3 regions of the Saccharospirillum sp. genome follow, and region 3 is predicted to be linked to each of the others. Evidence: predicted binding sites of a transcription regulator. Region 3 holds the regulator's gene; each other region holds the start of a gene.
The links. The regulator LexA, encoded in region 3, represses DNA repair genes until DNA is damaged. The targets are predictions, from matches to a motif close to TACTGTNTANNTANACAGTA.

Region 1 (6,003 bases), on a different contig from region 3:
CCTTCGCTGCAATGTCGCCAATAGTGCCGATGTGGCCAGCGGCAGCGCCGGGCAGTGTATCACGCAAGATTACAGGAGACGACACAGTGACAACTCAAAATCAGGAACTGAAAAAGGTTGGCCTCAAAGTCACTTTGCCGAGGCTCAAAATCCTGCAAATGTTCGAAGGCAATCCCGACGGGCACATGAGCGCCGAAGAAGTCTACAAGGCCCTACAGGAAAGCGGGGAAGATGTCGGCCTGGCGACGGTATATAGAGTACTAACCCAGTTTGAAGCCGCCGGGCTGGTGGCCAAGCACAATTTCGACGGAACCCATTCGGTCTATGAACTGGCAAGCCCCGAGCACCATGACCATATGGTGAATGTCGACAATGGCGAAGTGATTGAATTTGTTGACGACGTTATTGAGCGCCGACAGCATGAAATCGCAGAGGAGCATGGGTTGGAGCTGGTCGACCACAGTCTGATTCTCTACGTGCGCGCCAAAAAAGGCTAATACGCCTTTTTACCCCGGGTACTTTTTAGGAAAGCATTGCATCAGTGCTGCCGTTGCTGCCGCATCAGCATTTCTTCTGCATGTGCCCGTGTCTGGGCCGTTATATCGATACCTCCGAGCATACGGGCGATTTCGTCGATCCGGCTTTCCTGCTGGATGGGTAATATTCTGGTGCGGGTGATCTGGCCTTGTTGCTCCTTGCTGACCACGCAGTGGTTGTGCCCCTGGGCAGCAACCTGTGGCAGGTGGGTGACGCAAATCACCTGGCCGCGTTCGCCGACACTGCGCAGCATCAAACCAACTATTTCTGCCGTTGCACCGCTGATGCCCACGTCCACTTCGTCGAAGACCAGAGTGGGAATGGTGCTGTGCTCGGCGCAGATGACCTGAATCGCCAGGGAGATTCGCGACAGTTCGCCACCTGAGGCAACTTTGCCCAACGGACGAACGGGTTGCCCCGGGTTCATGCTGACCAGGAATTCGATCTGATCCAGCCCATCGGGCGTGGCTTTGTCGAGCTCGGTAAAGGCGATGTCGAAGCGCGCGCCGGGCATGGCCAACTGGTGCAGCTTTTCCATAACGTCATCGGCCATGCGTGTGGCGGCCGCCTGGCGTTGTTCCGACAGTTGCCGGGCCTGTTGCCGATAGGTCTGCGCCAGAGTGTCGACTTCTTCGGCCAGGTCATCGAGCCCGTCCACGGCTTCGGCCAGGCTTGCCAGCTCGGCTTCCAGTTCTTCGATCAAGCCGGGCAGGGCTTCCGAGCGCACCTGGTGCTTGCGCGCCAGGGTGTGAATGCGGTCCAGTCGTTCTTCAACCTGCTGCACCCGGCCTTCATCCACTTCAAAACTGGCCAGATAGTGGTCGAGGTCGTTAACCGCTTCCTGGCTTTGTATCAGGGCGCTGTCGAGCAGCTCTATGGCGTTGTTCAGTGAGGGGTTGTTGTCTTGCAGGTTGCGTAAATGGTGCAGTGCTTGTTTCAGGCCATCGAGCGCGCTTGCTCCATCGGTTTCAGGTTCCAGAAACTGGCGGGCACTGTAGGCACCGCTGACCAGGGTTTCAGTTTGTCCGTAGCGGCGGAACTCCACTTCCAGGGCTTCCACTTCACCATCTTCCAGCGCCAGTGCGCTGAGTTCCTCGAACTGGTAGTTCAGCAGTTGCTGGCGCGCGCTGTTGTCGTCGGCCTGGGCTTTTAACTGGTTGTAGTGGCGGGCCTTGCCTTGCCAGCGTATCCAGGCGTGGCGTACGGCCTGGGCTTGTTCCGCCAGGCCAGCGTAGTCGTCTAACAGGGTACGATGGGTGTCGATACGCAGCAGCGACTGGTGCGCGTGCTGGCTGTGAATGTCGATCAGCATTTCGCCCAGGGCTTTGAGCTCGGTTAGAGGCACGGGTTGGCCGTTGATGTAGGCCCGCGACCGGCCTTCGGCCGATACGGTACGCCGCAGAATGCATTCCTCGCCCTGATCCAGATCCCGTTCCGCCAGCCATTGCATGGCCGCCGGAATACGCCCGACCTGGAAAGTGGCTGTTACCTCGGCCCGTTTTTCACCGTGCCGTACCACGCTGCTGTCGGCCCGTTCGCCGAGCGCCAGTGACAGGCCGTTGAGCAAAATGGACTTGCCCGCGCCGGTTTCGCCGGATATGGCGGTCATGCCCTGTTTCCATTCCACTTCGATGTTGTCGGCGATGGCGATGTTGCGAATCAGCAGTGTGTGCAGCATGGGTAAGCGACCTGAGTTGCCTGGATACTGTGTTTTTGTACAGTAAAAGGTTGGCAAGCTCAAGTGAATTTTGATGACCAGTGCCGCCGTTAATCACGGTCAATGCGTGGTTGGATGCCGGGAATGGGCTGAATAGGCTCTTTTTTGGCCTGGTGTGGCCATTTTGTCGCCCGGTTGAGCCGAAATAGCCTTGAAATGCCAGGCCACGGCCCAATTAAAGTGCGCCAGCTAGCTACTTCCGGCCAACCACCACCGGGTGGCGGAAGGGCCTCACTTTGAACACGGTTGTTTTTGGATATAGAGAGTTGGATCGAGAGATGGCAAACGAAGAGAAACCCGTAGAAGCACAGGAAACCGATGTAACCCAGGACGAGACGCTGGTCGAAGACGCAGAGGCGGCGCCCGAGCAGGCAGCCGAAGCGGCGACGGAGCAGGATCTGGTTGCAGAGCTGGAGGCGGCCCGCGAGGAAGCCCAGCAAAATAAAGACCGCTACCTGCGTGCCGAGGCCGAAATGGTTAACGTGCGCCGGCGTGTCGAGAAAGACGTCGAAAACGCCCACAAGTTTGGCCAGGAAAAACTGGTTCGGGAAATTCTGGATGTTGCTGACAACCTGGAGCGAACATTGGCGGCCATCGAAACTGAAACGGCCGAAGTAAAGCCGCTCAAAGAAGGCGTTGAGATGACGCTAAAAAGCCTGCTCGATAGCTTCGAGAAGTTCAGCATTACCGTCATCAACCCCGAGGGTGAGCCGTTTGATCCGCAGCAGCATCAGGCGATGAGCATGGTCGAAAACCCGGACCTGGAACCCAATACCGTGATGGCCGTTATGCAAAAAGGGTATGCCCTGCACGGCCGTCTGGTACGCCCGGCCATGGTTATGGTCAGCAAGGGTGGGCCCGTCAACAACAACGTTGACGAAACCGCTTGATTATCCCTGTTCACACCTCGTTTTAGTATAAAAAGCGGGTGTAAACAGTCTTTTTGGCATAAATAGGCGGTTAATAATACCCCTGTTAAGCGTGGGGTCTTGAATTCAGCAAAGCGGCTCTCATATAGCCAGTCAAGACATTAACCGAACTGTTATTTGAACCGTTCAGCAAATTATGGAGTGTCAGTATCATGGGTAAAATCATTGGCATCGACCTGGGGACCACCAACTCGTGTGTAGCGATTTTGGAAGGCGACAAGCCCAAGGTTATTGAAAACGCCGAGGGTGATCGCACCACACCTTCCATCGTCGCCTTTACCGACGACGATGAAACACTGGTTGGTCAGCCGGCAAAACGTCAGGCCGTCACTAATCCGCACAACACCCTCTATGCGGTGAAGCGTTTGATTGGCCGTCGTTTTGAAGACGACGTTGTGCAAAAAGACATCGGTATGGTGCCGTACAAAATTGTGAAGGCCGACAACGGCGACGCCTGGGTTGAAGTGAAGGGCGACAAAAAAGCACCGCCGCAGATTTCAGCCGAAGTGCTGAAGAAGATGAAGAAAACCGCCGAAGAATACCTGGGCGAGAAAGTAACCGAAGCGGTTATCACCGTACCGGCCTACTTTAACGATGCCCAGCGTCAGGCCACCAAAGACGCGGGCCGCATCGCTGGCTTGGAAGTTAAGCGGATCATCAACGAGCCGACTGCAGCTGCCCTGGCCTATGGCATGGATAAAAAGCGCGGCGACAGCGTCGTGGCTGTTTATGACCTGGGTGGCGGTACCTTCGATATTTCCATCATCGAGATTGCCGAAGTTGACGGTGAGCACCAGTTTGAAGTGCTGGCCACCAACGGCGACACCTTCCTCGGTGGTGAAGATTTCGACCTGAAACTGATCAACTACCTGGCTGATTCGTTCAAGAAAGATTCCGGTATCGATCTGAAGGGCGACGCCCTGGCGATGCAGCGGCTGAAAGAAGCGGCTGAGAAAGCGAAGATCGAGCTGTCATCCAGCCAGCAGACTGATGTGAACCTGCCGTACATCACGGCCGATGCATCTGGTCCCAAGCACCTGAACGTTAAGGTAACCCGGGCCAAGCTGGAATCACTGGTGGAAGAGCTGGTAGAGCGTTCGCTGGAGCCAGTGCGCATGGCGCTGAAAGACGCTGACCATGAAATTGGTGATATCGACGACATTATTCTGGTCGGTGGCCAGACCCGTATGCCGCTGGTGCAGAAGAAAGTGGCTGACTTTTTCGGTAAAGAGCCACGTAAAGACGTCAACCCCGACGAAGCGGTAGCTATTGGCGCGGCGATTCAGGGTGCGGTACTGTCTGGCGATGTAAAAGACGTGCTGCTGCTCGACGTTACCCCGCTGACGCTGGGTATTGAAACCATGGGCGGTGTCATGACGCCGCTGATCGAGAAGAACACCACGATTCCGACCAAGAAGAGCCAGGTGTTCTCAACCGCTGACGACAACCAGGCCGCCGTGACCATTCACGTTGTCCAGGGTGAGCGTAAAATTGCGGCGCAGAATAAGTCTCTGGGTCGTTTTGACCTGGCCGATATTCCGCCCGCGCCGCGTGGTTTGCCGCAAATTGAAGTCAGTTTCGACCTCGACGCCAACGGTATTTTGAACGTGTCTGCGAAAGACAAGGGTACCGGTAAAGAGCAGTCGATCGTCATCAAGGCCAACTCGGGCCTGAGCGACGATGAGATTGATCAGATGGTTCAAGACGCCGAAGCGCATGCCGACGAAGACCGCAAGTTCGAAGAACTGGCGCAGGTTCGCAACACGGCGGATGCTCTGGTTCACTCGACTCAGAGGACGCTGAAAGAACACGGCGACAAGGCCACTGATGACGAGAAACAAGCCATCGAAACGGCCATCGCCGATGTTGAAGAAGCGTTGAAAGGCGACGACGCCGACGCCATCAACACCAAGGTTGAGGCGTTGACCCAGGCATCTTCTGCGCTGGCGCAGAAGATCTACGCCGACCAGAGTGGTGAGGCCGGTGCGGAGCAGGCTGACGCGACCGCCGACAGCACCTCTGACGATGCCGTCGACGCTGAGTTCGAAGAAGTAAAAGACAACAAGTAAGCCAACGACTTACTTGAACCAAAAAGGTGACACGCCGCAAGGCGTGTTGCCTTGTCTGGTTTTTAGCTATTGGCTTTTTGGGTGCGTGTGACCTCAGTCGCCTGCGATCAGAATAAAACCAACAGCTAAACATCATCAGCCAACCGTCCATTATAAAAGGTTAACTGTACTCCCATGTCCAAACGAGACTATTACGACGTACTCGGTGTAGAACGCGGTGCGGACGAAAAAGACATTAAGAAAGCTTATCGCCGCATGGCCATGAAGTACCACCCGGACCGTAACCCGGAAGATAAGGACGCTGAATCCAAGTTCAAAGAGTTGTCCGAGGCCTACGAAGTGCTGGCGGACGCTCAGAAACGGTCGGCCTACGATCAGTTTGGTCATGCTGGCGTCGACGGCCAGAGTGGCTTTGGCGGCGGCCAGGGTGGCGGCCACGGTAGCTTTAGTGACATCTTTGGTGATGTGTTCGGTGACATTTTCGGGGGCGGCGGCGGACGTGGCCGCTCCAGCGTTCAGCGCGGTTCAGACCTGAAATACAATCTGGAAATGTCACTGGAAGATGCCGTTCGTGGTACCGAGAAAACCATCAGGGTGCCGACGCTGGAAGCCTGTGAGGTGTGCGACGGCAGCGGCGCCAAGAAGGGCACCAAGCCGACCACCTGTACCACCTGTGGCGGCATCGGCCAGGTGCGGATGCAGCAGGGTTTTTTTGCGGTACAGCAGACCTGCCCAACCTGTTCCGGCACCG
Region 2 (6,003 bases), on a different contig from region 3:
GGAATGTTTTCCAGGTCTTTGATGTGCAGAAAACCAGAGGCTGGCCTATGTCTGAGCAGGCTGTCTGCATTGCTTTGCTGGAAGCCTTTGATGCGACTGAAGCCTAACCGAATCGCCGTTTTACCGTTGTGCCATTCGAGCTGGCTGTTCCAGTCGCTGCTATTGATATTGACGGATAACACCGAAACATTATGACGCTGCACGTCCTGTATTAGCTGTGAGGCGGTGTAAAACCCCATGGGTAAACTGTTCAGCAGGGCACAACAAAATGCTTCCGGGTAATGGCATTTGAACCAGGACGAGAAGTAGGCAATGAGTGCAAAACCTGCCGCATGTGATTCCGGAAAACCGTACTCGCCAAAGCCTTCAATCTGGCGATTAATGCGTTGAATAAATTCATCAGGGTAACCGTTTTCGTGCATACGTTCGGTTAATTTTGAGCGTAATGCACTGATATGGCCGTTCTCTTTCCAGCTGGCCATGGAGCGCCTTAAATCATTTGCTTCGTCGGAACTGAAGCCAGCAGCGACCATGGCCAGTGCAATGATCTGCTCTTGAAAAATGGGCACGCCCAGGGTCCGTTTCAGCACCGGTACTAACGCTTCACTCGGATAATCCACCGCTTCTTTTTCGAGGCGTCGCAGGAGATAAGGGCGCACCATATCGCCATGTATCGGCCCCGGACGAACGATGGCCACCTGAATCACCAGGTCGTAGTAGTCCTTGGGTTTCAGGCGCGGAAGCATACTCATTTGCGCGCGTGATTCAATTTGGAATACGCCGACGGTATCGGCCCGCTGGATCATTGCAAAGGTGGCGGGATCGTCGCGTGGGATCTTCTGTAGTTTGATGGTTTCACCATGGTGCTGACGAATCAGATCCAGGGTACGGCGTACTGCGCTGAGCATGCCGAGTGCGAGAATATCCACCTTCATCAGCCCAACAGTTTCCAGGTCGTCTTTATCCCACTGAATAACGGTACGCTCGGGCATCGCCGCATTTTCGATGGGCACCAGGTCGGCAACGACGCCTTCGGTAATGATAAAACCACCGACATGTTGTGACAGGTGGCGGGGAAACCCGAGTATGCTTTCCAGTAAATGTTTGAATACGGCAATCTGATGCTCGGATAAACCCATGCCGTCCGCGATGATTTCTTCGATCCAGTTTTTGCTGCGATAACGCCAGCCATAGTTGGCAATTTTCTGGTCCAGTTGGCTGATGTTTAACCCCATTGCGCGGCCAATGTCGCGCAATGCACTTTTGCGCCGGTAGCTGATCACGGTTGCTGCCAGGGCAGCGCGCTTGCGGCCGTATTTCTGATAGATGTACTGAATCACTTCCTCGCGCCGCTGATGTTCAAAATCCACATCAATGTCGGGCGGGTCGTCACGACCTTCGGAAATAAAGCGATCAAACAGCAGCGATGCTTCCTTGGGGCTTACTTCGGTGATGCCCAGGCAATAGCAAACCACCGAGTTGGCGGCCGAGCCGCGCCCCTGACACAGGATGTTCTGTGAGCGGGCAAAACGCACAATGTCATAGACGGTTAGAAAATAATGCTCGTAATCCTTCGCGCGGATCATTTTCAACTCGCGCTCAATAGTGGCGTCGATCTCGGGTGTGCTGCCTTCGGGGAATCGCCGCGCGACACCCTGGCGTACCAGCAGCCGCAGATACTGTTCGGCGCTGTACTGGCCGGGAAGGATGTCTTTCGGGTAGCGGTAGCGCAGGGACTTGAGTGTGAAATCGCAACGGACGGCAATGCGCAGGGTTTCCTGCATCAGTTCCGCGCCATACAGGCTGTGCAGTTTATTGGCCGAGCGCAGATGATTCTCCGCATTGGGAAACAGGTAAGGCAGGGCATCAGCCAGGGTGGTGTTAAAGCGTATGGCTGTCAGGGCATCCTGCAGGTCTTTGCGTTTGGGTGTGTGCATGTGCACGTTGTTGGCGCAGGTGGCGGGCAGCTTGTGCTGCCGGGCCAGTTGTAGGGCGTGATCGGCGAGCTCGAAGCTGTTCTCGGTCAGCAGGTTTTCCACCAGCACCCAGCAGCGGTCTTGAAAACAGCGGGCGTAGTAAGCCAGCTGTTCGTCATCGTCACTGCGCCCCCGGGGTGACCAGAGGCACAGGCAGTCCTCAACATTGTGTTTGAAATCCTGGCGGGTCAAACGGTACTCGCCTTTGTCGCACCGCCGCCGGGCCCGGGTGATCAGGTGGCACAGTTGACTGTAAGCGGCTTCGGTGGGGGCGAGCAGCACAATCACCTGGCCGTCGAGACGAAATTCGGCGCCGATGATCAGTTTGATCGGCAGTTTCCGGTCTCTGATTACCCGCCAGGCTTTGACCACGCCGGCGACCGAGCATTCGTCGGTGATGGCCAGCGCCTGATAGCCCAGTTCAACCGCGCGCAGCACCAGCTCTTGTGGATGAGAGGCGCCGCGCAGAAAACTGTGGTTGCTCAGACAATGCAGCTCGGCATAGGGCAGTGAAGGGGTCATGTGTTATCCGAAAAAACCGGCCAGGCTCCAGTGGCCATTATCATGACGAGCGAGCCAGACCGTGTGCTGATGACGTGGGTGCCAGGCGCGGAAGTAATCGCGCCGGTAAGGGGTCAGCTGCGCCCATTGGCCCATCACAATGCGCTCTGGTCCGCTCAGTAACTGGTATTGCTGTGGTGTTACCGGTTGCTCGGTATCGGGTATCAGCACTGGCTGGAAGCGGGGTCGTGACGATTCTGTGTGCCCGCTGCGGTCGACCGCCGGGGTTAATCGGGTGGCGTATTCAGGCCTGGGGTCGGCGGTGGTTGCCAGGTTGTGTACCCGGTGATGGCCGAGACGCGAAACCAGCAGAGACAGCAAGCGGTCGGCATCGGCATCCGGGTAGGCGGTACCGAGCAAGTCACCGTTGGGCGCCGGGTCGGCGCGAAAGCGACGTGCCTGCAGCTGCAGGGTGAGCACCGGTGCGGGTAGCACCAGGCGTTCCAGTTGCAGGCTGATCAGGCTGAGCCATTCCTGGGCACTGCGTGAGCCCTGTACTGCCTGAATGCGCAGCCGCGTCGCGGGCTGGTTGCGGTGGGTCAGGCGCAGGTACAGGCTGTCAGCCAGACGCTGGCGCGCCTTCAGATAGTCTTCAAGATTCGTCAGCAGCCGTTTAACCGGGAACAGCAGGCTGGCGCTGTGCTCGGCTTCGTGGCTCAGCTCGATGCGTTCGTCAAAATGTGGCGGTATGTCAAAGCGATGTCCCAGGGTGTCTGGTGTTTCCAACGCTGAGAGCCGGGTCAACAGATCCGGGCCAAAGCGGTAACCAAGTTCGGCCCGGGGCAGTTGGCGGATATCGGCGTAGTGGTGTAACCCCATGCCTTTCAGCCGGGCGGCGTGTTTGGTGTCGATGCCCAACCGGGTAACGGTAATGGGGTTGAGTGCGTTGATCAATTGCTGCCGGTCGCTGCTGATGAGTGGTTGGTCGTTGATGGCCAATACCTGAGCAGCCTGGGCGGTATGGCCACAGGCCCAGCGGTAGTGGAAGCCACTGTGTTCCAGCCGCTCCCGCAGGGTGCTGATCAGAGCATCGAGACCCTGGTAGAGTCGCATCATAGAGCCGATTTCGAGGCTGAGACCGGAGGGCGGACACAGCCGGATATCGGCGCAGGCCTGATACAGCAACAGCGCCAGACGCTGCAGCTGTTCCCGCTCGGCCAGGGCATCGTAATGCGCGGTTTCGGCATCGGTGAGCAGGCAATAGGCGGTGGCGGTGTTCATACCGGGTCGCACACCCAGTGCAGCTGCCGCGCCGTTGCATTGTTCGATGCCGGATCGGCTATTGAGCAGCAATTGCGGTATGGCGTGCTCAAGGGTACCGAACTGGCATTGCAGCGCGAGCCGGGTGAAGTCGATGTAGAGCCAGAGTCGCGTGTCAGCCATAGAGGCAGGCCCCGTCAGGCTGCAGCGGTATGGTCACCGGCAGGTTGTTCAATGGCCAGCCGGCGCGTCGTTTGAGAATGTGCAGCCTCACCCGGTTGGCCTGATCGGCGCACACCTGAAGACGCAGCGCCGCGATTGAGGCTCGGTCACGCCAGCGTTCGGGGCGCAGCAGAAACACCGGCAACCGGTTGCTCTCGGCGGCCAGTTGCAGGCGCCGCATATGGGCGTTATCGAGCCGGTCGACCCAGGCGATGACGGCCTGGCAGCCACCGGTGCTCAGGCAGCGTTCCAGACTCCACAACAGGTCATCCTGGCGTGGGGCCTGACACAGTAATAGCCGGGACAGATCCAGCCCCCAGTGAGCCAGCCCTGGCGCATGCGGCTGGTAAGGCGGGTTAAACCAGACCTGCCAGCGACGATCCTCCTGACTCAACGTCGCCAGGTAGGGCAGCAACAACCTTAGTTCTCCCTGCCCCGGGCGGGCGTAGAGAATCTCGGTGACGGCCCCGAGCGGCCAGCCACCGCCGGGCAGCTCGGCATCCAGCGCCGCATAGCCGCTGGGAGCGGCATGAACACGCGCCATGCGCCAGTCGCTGGCGGACCAGAGCCGACCACTTTGGGTGAGGTCGTGCAGCAGAGACATGATAAGTCGCTCAATAAACTGTATGAATATACAGTATAATCGGCCGCGATCAGGATGCCAGTGGTTGATTCGTAATGATCTGTATCGGTGTTTGCTGACTCATGACACTAAGCCATCAGACCCGAGGCCACCAGACTCAAGCCTGACCCCATCAGCAGGGCAAATGCCAGGCGGCGCATCCAGAGTTCCGGTAAAGGCGGCCCGAACCGCTTGCCGATCAGGGTACCCAGTATCACCAGTGGTAGCCCAAACGCACAGATCAGTAGAACGTTCACTGAGTTTTGCAGAAAGGGTAACGCCAGGGCGATGCGAATCACCGAGGTGGCGAAAAAGGTCATCAGCAGGGTTAGTCGAATGCTGAGTAATGGCAGTGGCTGGCGGTACATCAGAAAGGCCAGTGGTGGGCCGTAGGTGGCGAACAGGCCGCCGAGCAAACCGGCGATGGCACCCGCTGTGGCAAACGCGAAGCGACCGTTTATGTCGGGCCGGGGTTTGGGTTTGAGCATCATCAGCAGGCAACTGAGTACCAGAGTGATGCCAAGCAGCATTTGCAGCAGGCTGAGGCCGCTTTGGCTAAAGCGGCTAAGCAGCCACAAACCCAGGCCGGTTAACGGTATGGCTGTCGTCAGCATGGCGATGACCGCCGGGCGATACACATGCTGGGTGTGGCCGCGCAGAGCGATGCCGGTGTTGGCGAGGCTCAGGGTGCTGGTGGCGAATGCCAGAAAGGCGAGATCGGCCAGGCCCAGTACGGAACTGAGCCCCATTACGATCAGGCCAAAGGCGAATCCGGTGACGGTCTGAATGTAACTGCCCAGAAAGAACAGGCCCAGTAGCAGGGCAGCGTTGGTGATGTCCATTGGTATAGTTTACGGGGTTCGGAAGGCGGCGGCGAGGTAGGATGTTACGGTCCGTTGAACCACAACCCACATTTTGTTCGATATCGACATTCGACGGGCTCCTATGCCTTACAGCGCGGATGCAGTTCGGAGTTCAGCTTTCCTTGGCACCTGACACTCAGCTGGTTGCGAATTCCAAAACCTGAGTTAAATCACTGGCAGCTAAATCGCAGACAATACGGCATGACTTTGCTAGCCTTGTCCGCCGCCCCAAACACAGACTGCGCATGAGCTTTTCCGACACTGATTTCACAGACGAGCAACAACGCATCATTGCCCATTCTGGTGGTCATGCGCGTATTGTGGCTGTGGCCGGGTCGGGCAAGACGGCGACGCTGACGGCTTACGTCAGCCGCCGCATCCGCGAGGGACTCTCACCGCGTCGCCTGTTAGTGCTGATGTACAACAAGACGGCACAAAGGGATTTCGCCCGCCGTCTGGCTGCACAGAACCCGGCCGGTACCCGTTTGCCGGAAGTACGTACTTTTCATTCACTCGGTTATCGCATTTATCAGCGCCTGGTTCAGGATGGTGACTTGCC
Region 3 (6,003 bases):
CTAAACGGATAGGTTTTAGATTCAAACAATGGCTTCGAGCGGGGCCTCCGTCCGTTGCAGTTCAGGAATCAGCCTTGCACGACTGGTACAACACGCCCATGGGCGGCCGATTAATTGACGTTGAACGACAACTGGTTGCTCGCGCCTTATCGGGCCGTTTTGGGACTCATCTGGTGCAGTTGGACTCCGGGTTACATGAGCCCTTGTTTGAACCACGCCTCTATGGGTGTGGTTTGTTGATGACACAGCTCGACAACCGGGCACCCTGTCCGAGCGTACGAGGCGATGCAGAAGCCCTGCCGTTTGAGCCGGAGAGCCTGGATGCGTTAATTATGCATCACACGCTGGATCAGTGTGACAATCCCTATCAGGCCGTTCGTGAGGCCGCTCAAACACTGCGCCCCGGTGGCATACTGGTCATTGTCGGTTTTAACCCTTACTCCACCTGGGGGCTTAGAGCCCTGTTCAGTCGTGCGCGGTCGGGGCTCTGGCGCAGTCGATTCATCAGTAGCAGCCGGGTGTCAGACTGGATGCAACTGTTGAATTTTGAACTGGAGCGTTCTGAAAAACACGGCTTTATGTCACCTTTTTCCCGGCCAGCCTGGTTATCGCGTCTGAGATTTTTTGGCGGGCTTCAAAAAGCGGTATTGCCGGTCACCGGGTCGGTGTACTTGCTGGTCGGCTGCAAGCAAGTTCCCGGCAGAATCAATGGCCGTGCCCGTTGGCGTGCAAAACCCATTCTGGAATCCGGATTGGCCGGTCGAACCATCAGGAAACAGCATGAGTAACAGTGAACAAAGCGGTCAGTCCGTTGTGCTTTATACCGACGGTGCCTGTCGGGGCAACCCCGGTCCGGGTGGCTGGGGTGTGCTTATGCAATACGGGTCCAAGCATAAGGAACTGTATGGCGGTGAAGACCAGACCACCAACAACCGTATGGAATTGATGGCCGCTATTGCCGGACTGGAAGCCCTTAAGCGAACCTGTCAGATCGATCTCTACACCGATTCACAGTATGTCCGCAAGGGCATTACCGAGTGGATACATGGCTGGAAAAAGAATGGCTGGAAAACATCGGCCAAAAAAGACGTGAAAAACCGGGATTTATGGCAACGCCTGGACGAGAGCATAGCGCGACACAGCGTTAACTGGCATTGGGTCAAGGGCCATGCCGGACACCCCGGGAACGAGCGGGCCGATGCGCTGGCAAATATGGGTATTGATCATCGCAGCACCCGGGTTTAAACGCGTTCGGCCCTGGCGTATGCAACCTTAATCAGAACATGACTGGATGAGATCTTTAGCAAGATGAGACAAATCGTACTGGATACCGAAACCACGGGTTTAAGCCCCAACAAAGGTGATCGTATTGTGGAAGTCGGGTGCGTGGAGCTGGTGGATCGAAAGCTGACCGGTCGACATTTTCATTACTACATCAATCCTGAGCGCGATATTCCCGAAGAAGTGATAGCGGTACACGGGATTGATAACAACAAGGTAAAAGACGCGCCCAAGTTCCGGGACATTGCCCAGTCTTTCTGGGATTACGTCAGCGGTGCAGAGCTGGTAATACACAATTCCGCCTTTGATATGGGCTTCTTACAGATGGAGTTTAACCGCCTCGCCGATGAGGGCTTTACTCAGTTTGGTCAGCTTAAAGAGGTATGTGGTGTTCTTGATACGCTGAAACTGGCGCGCGAAAAACACCCAGGTGCTAAAGCTTCGCTGGATGCGCTGTGTAAGCGGTATGGCATCGATAATTCACACCGCACCTTGCACGGAGCCTTGCTCGACTCGGAAATTCTGGCTGATGTTTATTTGCTGATGACCGGTGGGCAAACCGCGCTGATACTGGATGATGAAGAAGAGAACAGTACGGAACAAGTGAGTTTTGATGCCAGCGCTGTTATTGCATCAAACCAGTCACTCAAGCGTGTGCAACCGACTGCGGAAGAGCAGGTCGCGCATCGTGAGATGTTGGCTGTTATCGAAAAAGCAGCCGGGAAATCACCCTTGTGGCTCGAACTGGCTGGTAAAAATAGCTGAGAGCCAGCCAGTTCGTTGGGTAGTGTTGTGTGTTGCAGCGCTTGTTTTAGTGCAGCGAACGCCGAATAACGCCCACATACAAGCCTTCGATGGCGAAGTCCTGTTGGGTTAAATCAACTTTGATCGGTTCAAAGTCTTCATTTTCCGGGTAAAGCGTGACAATCTGACCTTCGCGCTCGTAGCGTTTAACGGTAACATCGTCGCCCACCCTGGCTACGACGACATCGCCATTGCGCACCTGGTCGGTTTTATGGACGGCGATGAGGTCGTCTTCCAGAATGCCCATATTTTTCATGCTTAATCCCTGAACCTGCAGTAAAAAGTCGGCTTTGGGGCTGAACAGGGTAGACGGGAGACTCAGGAATTCTTCAATTTGCTCCTGAGCCAGAATGGGCTCGCCAGCTGCGACACGACCCACAACCGGAAGACCGGATTCAGGCTCTTCGGGAAGGCGAATGCCACGCGATGCGCCAGGAATGATTTCGATGGCTCCCTTTCGCGCCAGTGCCTTGAGGTGCTCTTCAGCGGCATTGGGGGAGCGGAAACCCAATTGGCTGGCAATCTCTGCCCGGGTAGGAGGGTAGCCGGTTTCCAGCATGTGGTCTTTTACGAGGTCGAGAACTTGTTGTTGACGAGCCGTCAGTTTAAACATAATGTCGCCCTGTTTTTTTATACAGTAGCTGTGATTATATACAGCCTGTAATCGCTGTAAAGGATTCTCTGGTTTGAAAAGTAGCAGTCAATACTTCCCGGTCGCGTTGTTGAGCGCGGAATACAAAGAGGGCATTTATGAAGATGTTTATTCGCTCAAGCCCAACACCAGCACCGACAATACGGTAGAGATTGCCCTGGTTCGGCTGCATTCCGAGCAAATATCGCGTGGCCATCCGGTCCTGCTGGTGCACGATGCCTTCTCTAATCACTGGCAATGGCTCGATTACGGCGTTGGCGGGGTTGCTGGCGCCCTGGTCCGGGCAGGATACGATGTCTGGCTGATGGACTGGCGCGGTCATGGCTTGTCTTCCCGCAATCAGAGGCCTGCGCTCAATACTCTGGAAGTCATGGCCGAGTATGATTTGCCACCGGCCATTCAGTTCATTGAAGAAAAAACCGCCCAGTTACCAACGCTGATCAGTCAGGGGTTTGGCTGTGAAATGGTGTTACAACATGCGGTCGTGCGCCAATACGCGGCCAATGTTGTGCTTCTGAATGCGGCACCAATCTGTCCTCGCCGGGTGTTCTGGTTGCCCGGTGTTAAAACCTGGCACCGGTTACGTCTTGGTTGGCGACGCTGGTATCGCCAGGAGGGGAGTGAAGAGCGTGAGCCCGTAACCTTGTTTCGGCATTTGTTGCGGCGTCAGGGTTGGTTCGGACGTTGGCGGGCCTACGATCAGGCATTGATAAAACCCAGGCTGAAAGCAGTAGAGGCCCGTCTCTATTGGGTGTCCTCATCACCTCAGGCGGATCCCGCACTTAAACGACTGGGGTTGGATCCTGCGAGGATCATACTCGGGGCCAGCGCCCGGGACTGGCTGACGCTGTTGCCAACCATTAGTCCCACTCGGGCAGTGATGTCACAGGAACGAACCGGGTAGCGGCTCTGTGTTTAGCCGGGTCACGGGTTTGGTGAGACCCGGATCCGGTGAACGGTCCCTCAGGCGCCGGTGCGGCCCGGCAGTACGTCTTTCAGCTTGGCATGCATGGATCTCAACAGGTTCTCGGTGGTTGCCCAACTGATGCAGGCATCGGTTACGGATACACCCGGTTTCAACTGCGACAAGTCGTCCGGAATGCTCTGGTTACCTTCCTCCAGGTTGCTTTCGATCATCAACCCGATGATGGACTGATTGCCCTCCAGAATCTGGTTGGCAACGTTGTCGGCAACCAGAGGTTGCAAGGCGTGATCTTTATTGGAATTGGCGTGCGAACAGTCCACCATGATGTTGGTGGGTACCCCGGCCTTACGCAAAGTGGCTTCGCATTGTGCGACACTGACTGAGTCGTAATTTGGTTTACCATTGCCGCCACGTAACACAACATGGCCGTAGGCATTGCCCTTGGTATGTATGATCGCTACCTGGCCTTCCTGATTGATGCCCAGGAACCGGTGTGGCGAAGAAACTGATTTCAGCGCATTGATGGCAACATCCAGGCTGCCATCGGTGCCATTTTTGAAGCCCACAGCGGAAGACAGGCCGCTGGCCATTTCGCGGTGTGTCTGGCTTTCCGTTGTGCGCGCACCGACGGCTGACCAGCTGATCAGGTCCTGAAGGTATTGCGGTGAGATCGGATCCAGTGCTTCGGTTGCCGTTGGCAGGCCCAGATGAGCAATGTCCATTAACAGTGTGCGGCCAATGTGAAGGCCATCTTCAATTTTAAAGGAATCGTTCAGGTAGGGATCGTTGATCAGGCCTTTCCAGCCAGTTGTCGTGCGGGGTTTTTCAAAATACACGCGCATGACAATCAGCATGGACTCACTGACTTCTTCGCTTAACGATTTAAGGCGTTTGGCGTAGTCAATGGCCATGGCCGGGTCGTGGATGGAGCAGGGGCCGATGACAACGATGATGCGCGGGTCTTTGCGATCGAGAATGTTGCGCACCGCATCGCGGCCTTCGTTAATGACGCGGGCGGCGTCTTCTGTTACCGGAATGTCGGCTTTCAGGGCATCCGGTGTGAGCAGAATTTCCTGGCTTTCTACGTTTAAGTTCGCTAATGCTTGCATGATAACGCTAAGGCTCTCTTTGATGGCTCATTCCAGAATAGGGGTCTTGCCAGGTCACCAGTGAGTGGAAGCTCGGTTGGGGCTGTCCTGACCATTGATGAATAATAAGTAAGTAAAGAATAAAATACAACCCGTAAAGAAAAGAATACAAATTAGTAGTGGTTCGTTTAAAAAGGAAGCAAAAACAACATCTCTGGAATGGTCTCGCGAAACTTGCCAGGGTTTGCCCATGGATGTGCTCCCGGGAGATTTAAAAATAATATGCAAAAAAAGAATAATTGATCATCTTTATATAACCTGATAAAAACTGTGCAGTGCGAGTCGGACAAATTACCGGTGGGCAGGGTGGCCACGGCACCGTTTCGCAGCACAGTTGATAACAAGAAGAGGTCCAGACGCCAGTCGGGGGCCGCTCTGAACGGATTAAAGGGGAGCACTATGAAGTTGCAGCAACTGAGATACATCTGGGAAGTAGCTCATCACGATTTAAACGTATCGGCAACAGCGCAGGTTTTGTATACCTCACAACCTGGCATCAGCAAACAAATCAGGCTCCTCGAAGATGAACTCGGTATTGAGATTTTTGCCCGTTCCGGTAAACATCTGACTCGAATTACACCGGCCGGAGAGGCGGTATTAAAAGTCGCCGGTGAGATATTGCGCAAGGTTGACTCGATCAAGCAGATCGCGCAGGAGCATAGCGATGATCGTCAGGGCAGTCTCAGCCTGGCAACGACCCATACCCAGGCGCGTTACGCCTTACCTCAGGTGATTGACGGCTTTATTCGCGACTTCCCCGATGTGTCGCTGCACATGCATCAGGGTACACCGGTGCAAATTGCAGAGATGGCAGCTGACGGTACCGTCGATCTGGCCATTGCGACCGAAGGGATGGAGCACTTTTCAGACCTGGTGATGATGCCCTGTTACCGCTGGAACCGCTCCATTGTGGTTCCCCGGGAACACCCTCTGGCAAAACGCAACCAGATTACGCTTGAGGATGTAGCCGCTTTTCCGATCGTAACCTACGTCTTTGGGTTCACCGGCCGGTCGAAACTGGATGAAGCCTTTCTGGAACGCGGCCTGACCCCCAAAGTGGTCTTTACCGCAGCCGATGCCGATGTCATCAAAACCTATGTGAGACTGGGGTTGGGGGTTGGTATTCTGGCGCATATGGCCATTGATCCGGAGCAGGACCGGGATCTGGTCAGCCTGGACGCCAGTCACCTGTT

Region 1: recN (DNA repair protein RecN) is a predicted target of LexA. The motif match lies at 2,241-2,260, and genes of this name have one in related genera.
Region 2: imuA (translesion DNA synthesis-associated protein ImuA) is a predicted target of LexA. The motif match lies at 4,580-4,599, and genes of this name have one in related genera.

What each region holds. Positions count from the first base shown of each region.
Region 1 is NZ_JBBECH010000093.1:44,928-50,930, forward strand. It holds gene fur (ferric iron uptake transcriptional regulator) at 87-497, shown strand; gene recN (DNA repair protein RecN) at 539-2,215, opposite strand; gene grpE (nucleotide exchange factor GrpE) at 2,533-3,144, shown strand; gene dnaK (molecular chaperone DnaK) at 3,336-5,252, shown strand; gene dnaJ (molecular chaperone DnaJ) at 5,427-6,003, shown strand, end outside.
Region 2 is NZ_JBBECH010000054.1:743-6,745, forward strand. It holds gene WEB54_RS09540 (error-prone DNA polymerase) at 1-2,498, opposite strand, end outside; gene WEB54_RS09545 (DNA polymerase Y family protein) at 2,502-3,920, opposite strand; gene imuA (translesion DNA synthesis-associated protein ImuA) at 3,913-4,563, opposite strand; gene WEB54_RS09555 (TSUP family transporter) at 4,671-5,423, opposite strand; gene WEB54_RS09560 (ATP-dependent helicase) at 5,690-6,003, shown strand, end outside.
Region 3 is NZ_JBBECH010000026.1:58,925-64,927, forward strand. It holds gene WEB54_RS03830 (class I SAM-dependent methyltransferase) at 75-788, shown strand; gene rnhA (ribonuclease HI) at 781-1,245, shown strand; gene dnaQ (DNA polymerase III subunit epsilon) at 1,309-2,046, shown strand; gene lexA (transcriptional repressor LexA) at 2,093-2,698, opposite strand; gene WEB54_RS03850 (alpha/beta hydrolase) at 2,772-3,641, shown strand; gene WEB54_RS03855 (3-deoxy-7-phosphoheptulonate synthase) at 3,701-4,771, opposite strand; gene cysB (HTH-type transcriptional regulator CysB) at 5,210-6,003, shown strand, end outside.